DNA from 2 places in the Paenibacillus sp. NPDC056933 genome. Region 1 is predicted to be linked to the other one. Evidence: riboswitches for the same ligand, from Rfam matches in the RefSeq annotation. Region 1 holds a riboswitch; the other holds the start of a gene.

Region 1 (7,501 bases):
CGTTACCCTTGCACAAGGGAGCTTCGAACGCAAGCCGATTAACCTGCAGGACAAGCCCTGGCAGCAGGATTGGGCTACTCCGGATAATAAGGTGGGCCTGAGCCTGAGATTCCATGCCCGTATCCGCCACATAGCAGAGGAATGGTTTGGCATAGAAAACGTCGTTTCGGATGGTGAGGGGTATTATATCAGCCAGGTCGCATTTCCGGAGGACAACTGGCTGTATGGGTTCATTCTTGGATTTGGTGCAGATGTCGAAGTACTGGAGCCTCTGCATATTCGAGAGGGGATTCGTAGAATCGCTGAACAGATTGTGCAAAATTATAAAGCTCCTCCCCTAACCTGACAGACAGATGTCCAGTTCCTCCCGTTATACTTTTACTATATTCACGCTGTACATAACGAGGAGGAATTGATGATGAACGTCACCGTATGCCAAAGCTGCGGAATGCCGCTTACGACCCCCGCCCAATTCGGAACAGAAGCGGATGGTAATGCAACCCGCGAATACTGTATCTACTGTTACAAAGAGGGCAAGTTCGAGCAGCCCGATATTACGCTGGAGGGCATGATTGAAATGTGCACAGCCATCCTGGACCAGGAAGGTATGGACGAGGAATCCGCAAGGTCAATGCTGCGCAACCAACTCCCTTTTTTGAAAAGATGGAGTACCTCTGCCTCTGAACGGAGTGCGGCATTTTCGGCAGAAAATTCAAATGAGCCTGCTCATCCCGGTCGGCTAGATGGCGATAACACTCTATCTGGCCAACCTGTTCGGTATGTCACACTGCCAGGGAAACGCCTTGCAGGTGTGTCGGCCAGAACCACCAACGCCATTGAGATTAGTGGCAAAGGCTGTATTCAGGGTCTCTGGAACAGCTACTTCGCTTCAGATCATCAGCCAGCCCCTGAAGCGGCCCGCTATGGCTGTTACGCAGACTATACGGATGGTATAAATGGAGAATACACCATACTGGTGGGGCATGAGGTAGATCCGGAAGAAACATTGCCTGAGGGAGTGAATTCCGTTGAGCTGCCGCCTGCGACGTATGCAGTGTTTACCTCCAGAAAGGGACCGATGGCCGAAGTTGTAGGTGAAGCCTGGGGTGCGGTGTGGGCCTGGAACAATCAGGGGGAGCGCACGTTTACCGGCGATTTCGAATTGTATGATGAGCGGAGTCTCGATCCTGAGAACGTACAAGTAGATCTGTATATTGCTGTTCGGCAAGAACAATAAGAAAAAAGTGATTATGTTCATTTCTTCATTCCAATTGGACCGTTTCGATCTATATTTTAGCCATTGAATACCGTTCACTGGATTTTGCAAAATGCGGTTAGGCCGTCAGGTTTTCCTGGCGGCTTTTTGCCATACTACGTTATCTCCCCCTTCGAAAATTGCCCTAATATGCACCCGACAACCGACCATGGTACCAAGTTAGTTAGCTTGCGTCGTACCTATGCAGCCAGACAATAGGTCTTAATTTTGACCCATTGGCATTCTCAAAACTGGGTCTATTCACTTAAATACCGCTTCTATCCTCCCATAAGAAACCTCACATATGCAGTCCTTTCCTCCTGAATTTCCCCAAAAACGTTTACATCTCCCGAATACGGGGTAAAATCACTACAATCCAATTGGAATTACACCTTAAGTTGCCTGTTTCGTCTAACAAGTCACATATACCTATTTGCGTAAAAGGGACGATAACTCGCCGGAATACATAATCTAATAAAAATCACATATGCATATTCGAGAATGCATTAAAGGAGGAACCAAGATGATCCGCATGCCTATTCAGCAAATGATCCCGTACCACCACCAGTATCCGCGCAACACGGCGACCACTGCTCCCAAAAAGGAGAATGAGAACACTCAAGGTCTATCCTTTCATGAAATTCTGCAGCAAAAAATGGCTAAAAAGAATGCTTCCCCTTCACTGCGATAAATGAAATGAGGAGCGAATTCATACTCGCTTCCTGTATATTCACCGTTCTTCTGCGAAGTTGCGGATGAACGGTTATTCGCGTTTTCACTTTAATTGCTGTTACATCCGCATTATACATATGTACAATCTATTGTCACATCTCTATAAACCTCTATAATGGGTTAAATATTTGCGGCACTTATTGAGACAACATAATCCATTTCAGGGGGAAAATATGATGATGACCATCGCCTGTTTTCACGCTCATTATTCCAACATTGCACTGATCGAAGAAGCACTCGTTCTCTACGATGTTGAGCTCGTACACTATGTTGATCCGGGTCTGGATCGCCTCAAACATGACGCTGATTTCACCGAGGCAGTTACATATGAGAAAGTATCACAGACGCTGCAATGGATCGCACACTGTCATGCCGACGCCATCCTCGTCACTTGTACCCTGTTTGCGGCTGTACTCGGGCAGGAGGCACAGCATGTTCCCATTCCAGTAGTCGGCATTGATGATCCATTACTTCAGGAAATGAAACGGGTACCGGGGAGATTCATATTGGCGTTTACCAACCCTGCAACGATTGAAGGAACGATGGCGCGGGTGAATCAGGCTTTGCAGCAAGATGATGAACATGAGCAGCTGCACGAGGCCGTGACCATGGGGACTGAAGCGGTACTGATCCCGGGGGCATTTGAGTTAATTATGCGAGGCGATAAGGAAGGCTATCTAGCGGCGGTGAGTGCTGGATTACAGCAAATTGCTGAGCAGTTCCCTACTAAAAAGGTAATAGCCGCTCAACTGTCCATGGCTCCCGCAGCGGCGCGTGTCACCGCAGATACAGACATGTTGATTTATAGTCCATTGGCTTCGCTTGCGGCGTATTTGGAGAAGAATTTGAACATAATTCGGCGTTAGGTAAGTTTGTGAAGTAAAATAAAAAGACTCTCGAATGAGAGGCTTCCGAATGGTATAAAGCTGATAAAAAATATGCTGTGTTGAAATCCTTGTCCTTCGAAATGAAGTGTGCGCGCCACGTACCCAAGTTAAAGCCGCTCTTCTCCGCGATCACGGAGAGGAACGGCTTTTCACTATGTCAGGCTGTCCAGATTGCGTTGTAACGACGCCTAGGAGCGTGTCCGGTATTCCTCTGCCTTTTCCTGCATGCCCGCAGCCACGGCCTCATTCTCGGACAGTCCCTTGTCCGCGGCAAAGGCACGAATATCTTGCGTTATACGCATACTGCAAAATTTCGGCCCGCACATGGAGCAGAAATGGGCTTCCTTGGCCCCTTCGGCTGGCAGCGTCTCATCATGATAGGACAGCGCTCGTTCCGGGTCCAGTGACAGGTTGAACTGATCCCGCCAGCGGAACTCAAACCGTGCCTTGGACAGCGCATCGTCCCGGCGCTGGGCACGCGGGTGACCTTTCGCTAGATCGGCGGCATGAGCAGCGATCTTGTAGGCAATAACCCCTTCCCGTACATCATCCTTGTTGGGAAGACCCAGATGTTCTTTTGGCGTAACATAACAAAGCATCGACGTGCCGAACCAGCCGATCATCGCTGCCCCAATCGCTGAGGTAATGTGGTCATATCCTGGTGCAATATCGGTTGTCAGCGGTCCCAGCGTATAGAACGGCGCCTCCTTGCAGATCTCCATTTGCAGATCGACATTCTCCTTAATCTTGTGCATCGGCACATGTCCCGGACCTTCGATCATCACCTGCACATCATGCTTCCAGGCAATCTGCGTGAGTTCACCAAGCGTAACCAGTTCAGCCATCTGGGCTTCATCATTGGCATCGTAGATGCTTCCCGGGCGCAGTCCGTCCCCTAGAGAGAACGCCACGTCATACCTTTTCATAATTTCACAGATTTCTTCAAAATGGGTGTACAAAAAATTCTCCTGATGATGCGCAAGGCACCATGCTGCCATAATGGACCCGCCCCGTGACACAATGCCGGTCATCCGTTTGGCGGTCATTGGAATATATCGCAGCAGCACGCCGGCATGAATCGTAAAATAGTCCACGCCCTGCTCTGCCTGCTCGATGAGCGTGTCTCGATACAACTCCCAGGTCAGCGCTTCAGCTTCGCCATTCACCTTCTCCAGCGCCTGATAGAGCGGCACCGTGCCAATTGGCACAGGTGAATTGCGGATGATCCATTCCCGGGTAGTGTGAATGTCTCGACCTGTGGACAGGTCCATCACTGTGTCCGAGCCCCAGCGCACGGCCCATGTCATCTTCTCCACCTCTTCCTCGATGGAGGAGGATACGGCAGAATTTCCGATGTTAGCGTTGATCTTCACGTGAAAATGACGCCCGATCAGCATCGGTTCACTCTCCGGGTGATTAATGTTCGACGGCAGGATGGCCCTGCCACTCGCCAGCTCCTGCCGCACAAACTCCGGCTCCACCCCTTCACGAATGGCAGCGAACTCCATCTCCGGCGTGATGATTCCCTGCCTTGCATAATGCATCTGGGTCACGCAGCGCCCAGCCTGTCCCCGCAGCGGTTTACCTCGTAAGCCAGGATATTCTTCGGCTCCAGCTCGCTTCCCGCCCGGTTTCAATCCGTTATCCTCCGGTTTTACCGTTCGTCCCTGGTAGGCCTCAACATCTTGACGCTCCGTTATCCAGCGGGTACGCAGCGCGGGCAACCCTGCCCGGATATCGGCATGAAATCCGGGATCAGTCATTGGTCCGCTCGTATCGTAGACACGCAGCGGCTCGTTATGCTCCACCCCTTGGGGAGTATTCGTGTCATGAAGGGCTATTTCACGCTCCGGTACAGCAATGTCCGGTCGTGAGCCCTGAATGTACACTTTGCGGCTGCCCGGGAAGGGCTGAACCCGTCCGGCCGCACCTGTACTCTTTTCCAACGGCTGATCCTGCTCGTCTTGTCCCATCGTTCTGTTCTCTGTACTCATCGCTCTTGTCTCCTCCTCATTGGTAATCGACTGGATTGATAGCTTTGTGCACAGTCCCGGATCATCCACAACACAGAAAAAGAAAGAGCGGTCATACGTCAGAAGATAAGGACATCACATTCCAAGTAATACAGACAGTGGGGCAAAAGCACTTCCTACCCAACGCTCGCGAGCCGCTCTGAGCACATGGTCCAAAAAACAGCTCTGGTATCGTCGTTCGCCTGTATACGGTATATAAAAAAAGCCGGTTCCCAAGGGAACCGGCCTATGTCCATCACCACTCATGCAACTCATGCAGGCTCCAGAGCGGAGTCCATCCATAAGTCACATATGTGGTGTTCGTGGTCGTATCGCCGATTACTTCCCTACGCTGGTATGATCCAGATCAGGTGCAAAGGGTCCGGAATCTCATGCGATTCCGTCTCAGTCCGGACAATTCGGACTCCCCCAGTAACGTTAACAAGTTGCAGCATATACGCTGCAGATCCATATTCAGTTATGCTGGCCTGTGAGGCCGTCCATTACAGAGTAGCGTATTGAAATAAAAAAGACAACCTTTATATTCCAGAAATCTGAAATCAGGACAGCATAAGCCCCATCTGTGTGGCAGCTTCCTTCAACACAGGTGCGTATTCGTGCAAGGTCTCCTGGGACAGGCGGCTAACTGGGCCGGATACCGACAAAGCGGCAGCGATATTACCTCTGCGGTCCATAATAGGGACAGAAACTGCTGCTGCTCCCGGCTCACGTTCCTCATAACTTGTTGCGTATCCATGCTCACGAATGTCACCCATCTGTGCTAGATACACTTTGGGATCGATAAATACAGGCCATTCCGGCCCATTCATCAGATCCTCACGGTCCTCTTCGGTCGCAAAAGCCATCAGCACTTTGCTGGACGCTCCCACGGATAGCGGCAGCCTCACTCCCACCGGAGCCACACGGCGAATCGCTTGATCACTCTGCACGGCTTGAATCCGAATCCGCTCACTGCCATCACGCAAATACAAACTCACCGTTTCGCCCAGCCGATCTCTTAGCCGCTCCATCGCAGGAAGGAACAGAATGGCTGGATCATCGCTGCGTGACATATGTGCAGACAGCTCCCATATGCGTATGCCGAGTCGGTACTTCTCGGTTGCTGCATCACGGATGACGAATCCTCGTTCCTCCAAAGTTGCCATCAGACGGTGGACTGTACTTTTGTGCAGACCGATCTGGCTGGCAATTTCCGTGAGTCCCAGATCACTGCGGGTTGTAAAACATAATAATATATCCAGCGCCCGTTCTACAGCCCGGACGGTTAACTTGCGGTCTTCCATGGATGTTATCCTCCTCATGTTTCATCACATGAAACTCGGTTACATAAATTATATGAGAAACGGTCTCATCTGTAAACCAGAAGCGCCAATATGGAATAGGGAGAAGTGTAAATATTTTCTTTTTATAAATATAAATCCCCTGCAATTTGCACCCTTAGGAAATGTTAACCATATATCTTCAGAACTATATAACAATTGCGTAACAAATGCCTCCAATCAATTGACTTTGACTATATTGGAACATACGATAAAGATATATTAAATTCAGCTTTTGCTTCATAAGTAGTCAGAAAAATCATTTATCCGCTCTGTTCGTCTCGTTGTTATCTTCATTTGATTTTAAAAGGAGGGGCAATCATGTATCAGACATCCCAGAGCGAAGCCCCGCTGCAAACGAAAGTGTCCGATCTGCCCTCTTCGTTATCACCGAGGCTGATCCGGTTAAAACATATTGTCGTGGCGTTATTGCTCTCCGTTGTATTTTTTCTGCTCTTTTGTTTCATTGCACTACACGGGTATATTGCCTGGGTATTATCCAATCCAACTGTAGCGCCTGTCTTCTCCAATCCCATGCAGGCCAAGAACATGAAGTATCAAGACATCACGTTCCCGGCAGCTGACGGCAGTCGAACCATGCAAGGTTGGTATATTCCGGCAGATGATAATGCAAATAAAACCATCATATTCAGCCATGGATATGGTGCGAATCGTGAGGAAACCTGGGTTCCGATGTATGATCTGGCCCATTATGCTCACCAGCTCGGATTTAATGTGGTGATGTTCGATTATGGCTTCGCCTCCCAGGTGAACAAGGCCGTCGCTACAGGAGGTAAAGCCGAGTCCCAGCAGCTGCTTGGTGCCATTCAATTTGCCAAGCAGCGCGGAGCTCAGGAGCTTGTCGTATGGGGCTTCTCCATGGGTGCCGGTACGGCCCTCCAGACTGGACTTATTACCAAAGATGTGGATGCGATGATTCTGGACAGCACGTTCCTGCTCGAACCAGATACACTGTATCACAACATCCATAATCAGATTGACCTGCCACGTCAGCCTACGCTGGAGATTATGAACCTGCTGTTCCCGATTCTGAACGGAACCGGATTGCAGCAAATTCCGTATCAGGAAGTGAAAAAAGAAGATTATCCTTTCCCGATCTTCTTCATTCATGGTACCGAGGACGAGAAAGCCCCTTACCCCATTGCGGAGCTGCTTGCTGCCAACCAGACCAATCCGTATTCCGATGAATGGATTGTGGACGGTGCGCATCATGAGTTGATCTTCCGGGAGCATCCGAAGGAATATCTGCGCCGT
Region 2 (7,501 bases), on a different contig from region 1:
GGTCAAGTGGAGAAGTTTCGTTCTCATGCGCGAGCAGAATGTTCAGTGCGTCCTCGGGGTGCTCTGTCACATATTTTTGTCCTTCCTGCATCGCTTTGATAAAGCGGGTAAGCTGTTCTTTTTTCGCTTCAATGCCTGCATCACTTGCAGTCAGTACCAGCTCATAATAATCAGGTACGCCGTAATCGACGGGATTGATTGATTTCACAGCGTGGCTTTCCTTTTCCAGAATCAATTGCTCATGGTTAATAAAACCGCCGATAATGGCATCTGCCTGCCCGGAAGCCAGGGAAGGAATCAGGTCAAATCCCACATCTACCAGATTCATCTTGTCGGGATTACCTCCATCCTGACTGATCATGGTACGCACCATGGCTTCATACAGAGGAATTGAGGAATAGCCGACCGTCAATCCTTCAAGATCTTTAGGCGACTTTACTTTACCGTCTGCTTCAGTCAATAGATGAACGAGTGGATGCCGAACGACGGCCGCAATGGAACGTACAGGAATGTTCTCCCCGCGCGCAAGCAAAATTTGCGGCTGGTAGCTCAGCGCCAGATCGATTTTTCCGGCAGCAACCAGTTTGAGTGAGTCATTGGTGTCGGCAGGCATCTGAACATCAACATCCAGACCTTGATCCGCGAAGTATCCTTTCTCCTGAGCTACATAGATGAAGGAATGCACTGCATTCGGGTACCAATCAAGCATGATGGACAGCTTGTCTTTGGAATCTACTGACGTTTCGGTCGCAGATGATTCTGTATCTTTTGTATTGGAAGCTGAATCCGTAGCAGGCGTGTTGGTGCCCGTCTTGCTGCATCCGCTAACGATCAGCAACAGGGCTATGAGCAGGAGAGGGAGCAGGGAATATATATGCTTATTATTCATTACGTAAGTTCCTCGTTTCTTCCTTGTTATCTGTTATGAAATTCATAAAATTCTACATACCGGTGATTGGAAACCGATGTGCTGCAGTGGCCTCCCAGCGGATAGTAAGGGGAAGACGCTAAGTAAGATAAACCTGTCCCGTCAGGTCTACCTCCGAAAGTTATCCAGCCTTTCTTCTACCTGCATGACGTGGTGCACCGAATCTTCTCTCCAGCCATGCAATGTGTACAAACAGGGCGATACCAAGCAGGGATAACAGCACAATAGCGGCGAACATCGCATCCGTGTTCATGTTGCTCGACATTCTGCGACTGAAATAACCGAGACCCTTGCTTCCACCGAGCCATTCCCCAATCGTTGCACCGACCACACAGTACACCACAGACATTTTTAGTCCCGAAAAGAAGGAGGGAAGGGCATGTGGAATCTGGAGTTTGCGAAAAATATCCCACTTGCTGGCCCCCATCGTCAGCAGCAGTTCACGCTGCTCCGGATCACCCTGACGCAGCCCATCGTAGGTGCTAACTACAATCGGGAAAAATGCGATCAGGAATACCACCGCAACTTTACTCCACAGCGTGTAGCCAAACCACAGGATGAAGACGGGGGACAGGGCAATCAACGGAATCGTCTGACTGATCAAGATGAAGGGATATAACGCTTTTTCAATCGACCGATTCATATACATACCTGTTGCAAGTGCAATTCCGGCACCAATAGACAAGCCAAAACCAACGACAACTTCCATCAAGGTAGCGGGCAGATGTGTAGCCAGCAGAAGGTGGCGATGTTCATACAGCGAACTGGCAATCGCCGTCGGGGCTGGAATGATGAAGGAAGGCACCCATCCCATATGCACAATCCACTCCCAGAGGGCAAGCAGCAAGATCATGAGCAAAAGAAACAGACCATAACGGGCAAGCCAACCTCTTACGCTATGCTTCATGCTATCTCTCAAATTACCGTCTCGCATGCAATTGTTCCTCCAGTAGTCGTCTCATCTGAACGAGAGTCGGTTCGTAGATCATGTCCGAATGTCTTGGACGCGGCAAAGGTACCGTCAGATCCTGCAACTGTTGGCCTTGGCCCACCGGAGTTAACAGGATAATCCGATCACTGAGCAGCAGAGCTTCTTCAATGTCATGCGTGATGAACAACACGGTTTTGCCCAGGCCTTCCCACAGCTCCAGCAGCCACCGATGCATCTCCCGTTTGGTCAGGGCATCGAGTGCGCCGAATGGTTCATCCAGCAGCATGAGCTGGCCGCCTGTCAGCAAAGTACGAAAAAGCGCGACACGCTGGCGCATGCCACCCGACAGCTCGTCCGGGTAAGCAAGCGTGTAGCCGGATAAGCCAAATCTGTCGAGCCCAGCGAGAATGTCCGCTCGCATCCTTGCCTTATCCTGCCGCCCTGAAGCAAGTTCGGAGGGGAGCATGCAATTCTCCATGACGGTTCGCCAGGATAACAGGAGGTCCTTTTGCGGCATGTAGGCCACCTGGCCCAGTCGCTTTTCTTCTTGAACCCAAGGAATTTCAATGATTCCGTGGGTGGGCTCAAGCAAGCCTGCCAGCAGCTTGAAGAGGGTGCTTTTACCGGAGCCGCTGGAGCCGATGATCGAGACGAATTCTCCTCTCGCTACACGCATCGACACATTGGAGAGCACGGGGGAATCCCTTTTTCCCGGGAAAGCATAGCTCATGTTGTGAATGGTGATGTCGTCACCCATTTTCTCGCTTCCTTTCCTCCTCGTTATCAAACAAACAGCAAACTGCGGGATCTCTAATTACACCTTCTGATCTGCCCGCAGAACGCGAAAAAGACCCACCCATTTCCGGAGAAATGAGTGGGTCTGTAAGTTCAAATCACATTAAATTTCATCATCAACATGAAAAAATCCACTTACTGAAAGGCCGCTCCACTTCCCTCCGCTGGTATGATCCAGATCAGGTTCAAAGGGTCCGAATCGTTCGATTCGTCTCAGCCGCAAGGCTCCCCTAGTGCAATGTTCAAGATATGCAGTTGTGTACTCAGCATATATCATAAAGAAGCGGAATGTAAAGAGCCGGATCAGGCAGGTCGTGGTGAGGAAGATAAATGAATGAGGGAGAAGTCATATACCGACTAGGGAATGAGTGCGCCCAGCTCACGGATCAGACGGGCAATCTGCTCAGGTGTACCAATCGTAATCCGAAGCCAGGTAGGCATGCCGAATTCGGCACCGCCGCGAACAGAGATGCCTCGATTCAACAATTCTCTGGTAATGGGGCCACTGTCCTGTAACAGATCAACCATGATGAAATTCGTTTCGGAAGGGATGTAGGGTAATTTCCACTGATCAAAGGATTGCATTAACGTTTCCCGTCCCTGACGATTGTAGTGCAGGCAATGAGAGACAAATTCATGATCATCCAAGCTGGCCGAAGCAGCGGCTTGGGATGTGGCTGTCAGACTGATGGGCAGCTTGACCCGGTTAATGCCTTCAATGATGCTTTCATTCCCGATGCCATATCCGATTCGCAGGCCGGCCAGCCCATATATTTTGGAGAAGGTCCGCAGAATAATCAGATTATTGTACTGTTCCAGCAGCTTAACCGTATCCGGATAATCTTCGCTTTCCGCGAATTCATAATATGCTTCGTCCAGGACAACCACGACATGGGAGGGAACATGTTCGAGTAAACCAAGCAGGGCATCTGCCGTGAAAATGGTTCCGGTCGGATTATTCGGATTGCACAGCCAGATGATTCGGGTTGAAGCATTGATCCGTTGCCGGAATTGCTCCAGGTCCAGCGAATGGTTGACCAAAGGCACTTCATGAATAACACCGCCTGCCAGCAGCGTAGCACCTTTATACCAGTTAAAGGAGGGCACAGGAATGAGTGATTCCTCGCCGGGATTAAGATAAGCTTGGGCGGTAAGGGTCAGTAGCTCGAACGATCCACTGCCAAATACCAGTTGGGAGGTACGCACACCCAGCCGCTCCGCAAGTTTGTCACGCAACAATTGGCTGGAACCGTCGGGGTATTGTGCCAAAAGATCGGAGCCCAGGGATCGGACTGCTTCCGCAGCCAAGGGAGAAGAGCCAAACGGATTCTCGTTCGCTGCGAGTCGATCGACGCTTTCCAGTCCCAACTCCCGCCGAATCTGTTCCATGGATTTGGCAGGCGTATAGGCTGGAATTTGATTTAACAGGTCTTTGACAGGAGGAGAGGGAATGGGTGAAAGGGATTGCATGATCATACCTTCTTTCCAGTAGAATTAGATCGAGAATGATATCTGTTTCTGGGCAATCTGCTGTGCTGTTTCTTGTGGAGGAGTCAACAACCGATTCAGAATCAGGTTTTCAAAATGAGCAAACCCGCTATCCCGAACGCGTGGCCGCTCCAGCGTAATTCGGGTATCCATCGTTATATGACCATCCTCGATTAACAGTACCCTGTCAGCAAGTGCAACCGCCTCGCTGACATCATGAGTGACCAAAATGACGGTCAGCCCTTCTTCTACCCACAAACGTTCGATTAATTGCTGCATCTCAATACGGGTCAATGCATCCAATGCACCGAGCGGTTCATCCAGCAGCAGTAATCGCGGATGACTCGCGAGTGCCCGTGCCAAGGCGACACGTTGTTTTTGCCCGCCTGATAATACTCCTGGCCAGTCACCTTCACGCTCTCCAAGTCCTACATTGCGAAGCGACTGGCGTGCATCCTCCTTGTTCTTGTCGGGGATGCCCAGCCGTACATTGTCGAGCACGGATTTCCAAGGCAGCAGCCGGGCTTCCTGAAACAGAAATCGTGTCTCAGGTGCTGTAGTGCCAAGCTTTCTGTTACCCAGCATAATGCTTCCAGAAGAGGGGGGTTCCAGCCCGGCGATCAGACGCAGCAGCGTACTTTTGCCACAGCCGCTTCGTCCAACGATGGCTACAAACTCCCCTTGTCTCACACTGACGTTGATGTCGGATAGAATCGTGCGCTGATCATACGATTTCTGGACCCCATCCACTTGAAGAAAGGGGCTGATCTGACTTGTGCTCATGGATTCATTCACGCTCCTTTGGCTTTACTTGCGGGATAAAGCCGGGTTCCAGCGCAGCCAGCGCCGTTCCAGCCATTTGGCGATGGTATCGGACAGCTTGCCCAGCAGGGCATATAGCAGAATGCTTAAGACAATTACGTCCATTTGCATGAATTCCCGCGCGTTCATCGCCATGTATCCAATCCCCGCATCCGCTGCAACCGTCTCGGCTACGATAAGTGTCAGCCACATGATGCCAAGTGCGTACCGAATACCCACCAGAATGGAAGGCAGCGCACCAGGCAGGATAATGTCCTTATAAAGGGACCAACGGCTGAGGCCATACACTTTGCCCATTTCAATCAGACCGGGATCGACCGACCGTATGCCGTGGAACGTATTCAGATATACCGGAAAGAATACGCCCAGGGAAACGAGAAATAATTTGGCTTCTTCACCGATCCCGAACCACACAATAACGAGGGGGATCAAGGACAGATGCGGAATGTTACGGATCATCTGGACCGAGGAGTCGGCGATCTTTTCCGCAAGAGAGGAGATGCCATTCAGTACACCCAGCAGGAAACCCAGACCTCCCCCGATGACGAAACCTCCCAAAGCCCGCCTGGCGCTGATACTTATATTGTTCAGCAACTCACCGTTACGAAGCAGACGAAAGAAGGCCTCCAGCACCTGAGCGGGACGGGGCAAAATATTGGCTGCAACGACTCCAGACGCAGTGAGCCATTGCCACAGAGCCAGAATGAGCAGTGGTACAACAAAAGGAATACATTGGTTAAACCATGCCCGGTTAAAAGTGTTAGAACGCACGTTATACATACCTCCTTGCTTCGTTCGTTATTGGCTACCAGGAGCTGGAAGCTGATCACTAAGAGCGTCGCTCCAGAATTGGCTCACGTCCACTGCCTGCTCAAAAATACCCGCTTGCTGAAACGTATCCGCAACGTCCTGTTCGGACTGGATGGCCTCGTCGGATATTGAAACAATGCGTGAGGACCGTTGTGCTTCTCCATCGGTGTAGGTTTTAAGCGCTTGTTCCACAGGCTGGTGGGTGTTGTCTGCTGTAATTTGAGCCCATTCATTCTTATTTGCCCGCGCCCAATCATTGAATTTGTTGATTCGCTCCAGATAATCGGCAAGGGCCTTTTTCTGTTCCTCATTCGCAATAGCTTGATCGGAGGCGGCTACAAGGAAGCTGCCTGACAGGATATCTTTGGCGCTGGCGATCGTCGTTGCTTCATTCTGATGTGCGGAGATGATGGCATTGCCGTAACTCGCAAGGGCATCCACTTTTCCGCTGATCAGGGCGCTGAGTCCATCGGCTGTTGTAAGTTCAACCGGACTGATGTCACTCCAGGTTAATCCGGCTTCCTCCAGCATTTTGAGCAGGAAATAGTGGGCCGTTGTATTTTTCACAAAAGCAACTTTCTTGCCTTTCAGATCGGCAACCGATTTGATCGTTGAACCTTTGGGAACAACAACCTCCTGATTTAAGGTACTGCCTTGTTGTACCGCAATAATTTTGAAGCTTCCACCGTTGGCAGCCTGAGAAGCAAAAATGGGCGGGATTTCACTGGTTACACCGAAGTCCAGTTGGTTTGCAGCCATCGCTTCAAGGATCAGGTTTCCTCCCTGGAATACGTTATAAGTGACTTTATAGGGGGTGTCATCGAGTCCGGCGGCTTTTAGCCCCAATTCGAGATTGCCCCATCCGGTCTGACCAACCCGTATGGTAACGTCACTATTCGAAGCAGCTGATGCCGCTGTCGGTGTTGTGCCTGTACCTGTAGCCTGATGATCAGCTCCTGTAGAGCAGCCCGATACAATCAGCAAGAGAAGTGCGCTCACAAGCGCGGTTAAAGGTAGGGAGTAACGGCGATTTCGACGAATCATAGGGAAGAAACCTCCTTGGTATGTGAAATGCTCTCACTGGAATTACCGGACTCACTGAATTTGCTGGATGCAATAAACGCTCGGCCGATACGGTCTGCCTGAAGAATGGCTTCGGTTACCTGCGCTGTGCTAACTCCGAAGGACAGATGTACCGCACTGCCTTCCCGCAGTTGTAGTCCTGCTGCAATGCGTGCAGCAGCTTCCTGAGACTGTTGTTGTATGCCAAGTTGGGCAAGCGTGATCGGCAGATTCAGCTTATGTAACAGAGTGAGCAGCTCATGAAGCTCATCCCCTGCTTTGCCTTCAAGAATCCACTGGGTAAACAGTCCAAAGGCTACCTTTTCTCCATGTAGTGAAGTGTGTGTTTCGGGTAATTTGGTGAGGCTATCATGTAGTCCATGAGCAATCGCGGCATGAAGTGATCCATCGCTAATGCTGCCCACAAGGCCTGCGAGCACAATAATGGCATCGGCAACATCATGGAATTGAGGTGTACTACCGCTTGTATCGGTGGATTCATAGACATCGATGGCATGCGCTTCAAGAATATCGAGTGCAAGCTTGGCAGTGCTGACACTGTTTCGGAGAGTGAGGCTGGTGGCGTTGCCACTCAGATTAACGGCGAACTCATGCCATTTTACGAGCGTGTCACCGATCCCAGCGGCCAAATATCGCCTTGGTGC

The links. A riboswitch is a leader RNA that binds a small molecule or an ion and turns the genes downstream of it on or off. The one in region 1 is predicted to bind thiamine pyrophosphate.
Region 2: linked by a shared signal. The riboswitch ahead of ACFTRD_RS00060 (ABC transporter ATP-binding protein) and the one ahead of thiC (phosphomethylpyrimidine synthase ThiC) in region 1 are both predicted to bind thiamine pyrophosphate.

Annotation. Positions count from the first base shown of each region.
Region 1 covers NZ_JBHUQN010000004.1:458,554-466,054, reverse strand. Annotated here, with positions in the region: gene ACFTRD_RS26215 (helix-turn-helix transcriptional regulator) at 1-346, shown strand, start outside; gene ACFTRD_RS26210 (zinc ribbon domain-containing protein) at 416-1,237, shown strand; gene ACFTRD_RS26205 (hypothetical protein) at 1,779-1,946, shown strand; gene ACFTRD_RS26200 (aspartate/glutamate racemase family protein) at 2,161-2,853, shown strand; gene thiC (phosphomethylpyrimidine synthase ThiC) at 3,063-4,847, opposite strand; TPP riboswitch at 5,214-5,327, opposite strand; gene ACFTRD_RS26190 (IclR family transcriptional regulator) at 5,447-6,190, opposite strand; gene ACFTRD_RS26185 (alpha/beta hydrolase) at 6,548-7,501, shown strand, end outside.
Region 2 covers NZ_JBHUQN010000001.1:7,242-14,742, forward strand. Annotated here, with positions in the region: gene ACFTRD_RS00050 (ABC transporter substrate-binding protein) at 1-889, opposite strand, end outside; gene ACFTRD_RS00055 (ABC transporter permease) at 1,050-1,862, opposite strand; gene ACFTRD_RS00060 (ABC transporter ATP-binding protein) at 1,849-2,616, opposite strand; TPP riboswitch at 2,794-2,896, opposite strand; gene hisC (histidinol-phosphate transaminase) at 3,012-4,124, opposite strand; gene ACFTRD_RS00070 (ATP-binding cassette domain-containing protein) at 4,149-4,925, opposite strand; gene ACFTRD_RS00075 (ABC transporter permease subunit) at 4,950-5,735, opposite strand; gene ACFTRD_RS00080 (ABC transporter substrate-binding protein) at 5,763-6,818, opposite strand; gene ACFTRD_RS00085 (iron-containing alcohol dehydrogenase family protein) at 6,815-7,501, opposite strand, start outside.